Regions from separate parts of the Vibrio sp. 1078-1 genome, predicted to be linked through region 2. Evidence: predicted binding sites of a transcription regulator. Region 2 holds the regulator's gene; the other holds the start of a gene.

Region 1 (2,210 bases), on a different contig from region 2:
CAGGAAGTGTCATCGGTATGCTCGTACTGTTTTTCTCCATGACTCTTGGGCTTGTAAAAGTCGACTGGGTCAAACCGGGCGCCACGCTATTTATCCGCTATATGATCTTATTGTTCGTTCCTATTAGCGTCGGATTAATGCAACATTTCGATATGCTACTCGCTAATGCCCTCCCTATCATTGCTAGCGCAGTTGGAGGCTCACTCATTGTACTAGTCAGCCTCGCTTGGCTGCTGGACTACTTGTTAAAGGAGAAGCACTGATATGTGGTTAGTTGTTACCATTGCGGTTTTTCTTGTCGCGCGCCAAATTGCAATCAAAGTGAATAATCCTCTAGCAAATCCTTTGCTGATCAGTATTGCAGTGCTCATTCCTTTGCTTACTTACTTAAATGTACCGTTTGAAACGTATTATGCGGATAACGAAGGGATCAGTTTTTTACTTCAACCAGCCGTAGTTGCTCTGGCTTATCCACTATATGAACAACTACCACAGATTAAAGCAAACTGGCGAATCATCACTTTTGCTTGCACAGTAGGCAGTGTGATGTCGATGATGACAACCACCTTGATCGCAGTCGCTTTCAAAGCGGATATTAGTTTAATCGCGAGTCTAGTGGGTAAGTCCGTCACTACACCAATAGCGATGGAAATATCGAGTCACCTCGGTGGTGAAGCCGCCGTTGCAGCGATCTTGGTTCTGATTGTCGGTTTATTGGGCGCAATTTTGGCATACCCAATTTACAATTTGATTGGAATTAAACACCCGATTGCACGTGGTCTGACAATGGGTACAGTCTCTCATGCCTTAGGCACCGCTACTTGTGCAGAGAAACAGCCCATAGATGCCGCGTTCTCATCACTCGCATTGGTTTTATGTGGGATCATAACTTCTATTTTGGCTCCAAGCTTTTTTGCTTTGGCTGTCTGGCTATATCAATAGTTAAGCGCTCTCGGTCTGCCCTCCTTCCGGCAGGCCGTAGCCTTTCCGCTTCTTCCTTACCCTTTTCAAAACCCTATCTTATCTATCAACCTCACCCAGTAATATCGTGAAGGGACTTGATCGAGATATACATTCATAGCATTAGCATTCTAGGTGCTACCACTCGCTCTAGATTACGTAGGTATAAAGTAGCATAGCGGTAAAAGTCGCGTTAGTAACATACTCCTGCTCCTTGGTCATATGAATATATACTGATATGGTTAATTGTGAGACGGAGATAACGCTTCACACCTGTGCAATCGAATACATGTGTGAGCTCACTCTAATTATGTAACAGAATTATCAATTGCATTATTTATCGTGATCTAACGCACGGAACATTTCTATCTTTCACATAGAATAACTGTCCATGCAATAACAAGGATTCAACATGAAAAGTCGCATTGAACAGGCGCTAGCAGGCGCTCCAGAAGCACTTTCCAAACAACTTGCTCCTATCATCCAAGCTGATGATTTTGATGCTACGCTTTCAGTTCAACAATTTGAGCAGTTGCTTTCAGCTACCGGTCTATCAGACAAAGAGCTTCGTGTTGCGCTACTTCCTTTTGCCGCAGCGTACTCCTATGCTCCCCTTTCTGACTTTTATGTCGGCGCTATCGTTCGTGGTCTTTCAGGTCGCCTTTACTTCGGTGCCAACATGGAATTCTTTGGTGTACAGTTGGGTCAAACGGTTCACGCAGAGCAGTCTGCGATTAGCCATGCTTGGATGAAAGGCGAACGTGGTGTTAAGGATATCACTATCAACTTCAGCCCATGTGGTCACTGCCGCCAGTTCATGAATGAGTTATCTACCGCAAACGAGCTTAAAATCCAGCTCCCAGAACGCGAAGAAAAGTCACTTCATGAATACCTGCCTGAAGCCTTTGGACCAAACGATCTCGGTATCGAGTCCGGCTTAATGGCAGAAGTTAAACACCAATTCTCATGTGATGATGAAGACGCACTCATCCAAAGTGCAGTTGAAGCGATGAACATGAGCCACTCTCCATACACCAACAACTTGAGTGGTTTAGCATTAGAGATGACTAGCGGCCGTGTATTCCAAGGCGCTTATGCAGAAAATGCAGCGTTTAATCCTAGCTTGCCACCGCTACAAGTTGCGCTAATCCAAGTTTTACTTGCGGGTGAAACCTTTGACAGCATCAAAGCCGCTGCATTGGTAGAAAACTCTGAAGGTAAGATCAGTCACTTAGCCGATACGCAATCAA
Region 2 (2,210 bases):
ACGCATCTTGGCTTGCGGCGCATGGTTACGGAGCAAACCACTTCACGGTGAGCGTTAACCAACTCAATGAATATGAAGAAGTGAAGCAGGTAAACGATCATCTGCGTACCGCTGGGTTTACCATTAATGAAAATGGTGGTGAAGTGAAGGGCACTCCTGAGGTGTTGCTAGAGCAGTCATCGACCATGGCAGATAAAGTAGCGGTTCGTTTTAGCGAAGGCACTGAAATTATCCCTGGCGGGTTTTATGAATTTGCTAAGCGCTATCCGATGGAAAATGGTGATTTGTACCCAGGTTTCGTGGCCGCTTCAGCTGACAAAATCTTTGAAAGTACGAATGGCTAAGTTTTAGGGTTAACCTGTTAAGCTTACTCATTAGTGTTCGCTGCACCCTATCTTATTTGGTCATGAGTAAATAAAAAGCCACCAATGTTGCCATTGGTGGCTTTTATAATTTTGTTCGTGTCACTCTAGTTTGAGATTAACGAGTACCGTAAACCACGATGGTTTTACCGTGAGCAGAGATTAGGTTCTGCTCTTCTAGCATCTTCAAAATACGACCTACTGTCTCACGAGAACAGCCAACAATTTGACCGATTTCTTGACGAGTGATCTTGATTTGCATGCCGTCTGGGTGAGTCATTGCGTCTGGTTGTTTTGCAAGGTTCAGAAGCGTCTGAGCGATACGACCAGTTACGTCTAGGAACGCCAGGTCACCCACTTTTTGGCTAGTTACTTGAAGACGACGAGCCATCTGCGCAGAAAGACGCATTAGGATGTCTGGGTTTACTTGGATAAGCTGACGGAACTTCTTGAAAGAAATTTCAGCAACTTCACAAGGAGATTTAGCACGAACCCAAGCTGTGCGCTCTTGGTCTTCCTCGAATAGACCAAGTTCACCAATAAAGTCTCCTTGGTTTAGGTAAGAAAGGATCATCTCCTTACCTTCTTCGTCTTTGATAAGAACCGCAACAGAACCTTTAACGATGTAGTACAAAGTTTCTGCCTTTTCGCCCGCGTGAATTAGCGTGCTCTTTGAAGGGTACTTATGAATATGACAGTGTGAAAGAAACCACTCTAATGTTGGGTCGGTTTGAGGTTTACCTAGAACCATAATATCTCACTTCCTCTGCAGGGTACGCTTGCGCTATCCATATTTTAGCTAAGCCTGAATTAGGCCTACTAGAATAAGAGCACTTTTTATATGCTGCAAGCTCTCTTGTGTTTCGGTAAGAAATAGTATCCTTTTTCGAAAACGATTTCTTGATTTTAATCGTGCCATGATTGAGATTTTGTAAGCAAAACTGTGCACATGATCACGGTATGAAAAGTAAACATCTTCGCAGGCAGGTTTTTAGCCAATTTTCCCTGTTTCGATGAGCTGTTGTAGGATAGGCCGAACTATGAGCTCCATTGCAAAGCTCATCTTACCGCCGGGTACGACAATCGTGTTGTGGCGTGACATGAATGAGCCATCAATCATGGCCAGCAGATATGGGAAGTCGACATTCTTGATACCGCGTAGGCGAATCACCACAAAACTCTCATCCAAACTAGGGATGCCTTTTGCATTAAGTGGGTTGGAAGTATCAACGGTCGGTACGCGCTGGAAGTTGATGTGAGTACGAGAAAACTGCGGAGTGATATAGTTGAGGTAATCGTCCATGGATCGCACGATTGAGTCCATTACCGCTTCACGCGAATGGCCGCGATCGCGAGTGTCACGTACGAATTTTTGTATCCACTCTAAGTTCACAATCGGCACCATGCCGATTAAGAAATCCACATGTTGAGCAACATTAACATCGCCATCGACCACGCCACCATGTAACCCTTCATAAAACAGAACGTCGCTGTTTTCGGGTAAGTCTTGCCACGGTGTAAACGTGCCTGGCATTTGATTGTAGGGAACCGCTTCGTCAAACGTGTGCAGATAACGGCGCACGCTGCCAGTGCCGTCATGCCCGAACTTACGGAAAAACTCTTCTAATCCCGGGAAGTCATTAGCTTGTGGGCCAAAGTAGCTAATGTGTCGACCTTGCTCGCGGGCTTTGCGGATTTCGATGTCCATTTCTGGGCGAGTAAAGCGATGGAAGCTATCGCCTTCAACCCATGCGGGTTTAACGTTCATCATATTGAACATTTTACGGAAGGCTTCAGATGTAGTGGTCGTGCCGGCACCGGACGAACCAGTAACCGCAATAATTGGGT

Evidence for each region. Region 2 encodes CRP, which controls carbon source genes, mostly activating them, when cyclic AMP is high. Its sites were predicted from a motif close to TGTGANNNNNNTCACA; they were not measured.
Region 1: a site for CRP is predicted at 1,253-1,268, ahead of cdd (cytidine deaminase). Genes of this name have one in related genera too.

Annotation. Positions count from the first base shown of each region.
Region 1 is NZ_JAWOWM010000002.1:396,165-398,374, reverse strand. Features, by position in the region: gene R7190_RS05705 (CidA/LrgA family protein) at 1-263, shown strand, start outside; gene R7190_RS05700 (LrgB family protein) at 265-942, shown strand; gene cdd (cytidine deaminase) at 1,373-2,210, shown strand, end outside.
Region 2 is NZ_JAWOWM010000023.1:16,048-18,257, reverse strand. Features, by position in the region: gene R7190_RS23630 (DUF1338 domain-containing protein) at 1-344, shown strand, start outside; gene crp (cAMP-activated global transcriptional regulator CRP) at 481-1,113, opposite strand; gene R7190_RS23620 (phosphoribulokinase) at 1,354-2,210, opposite strand, start outside.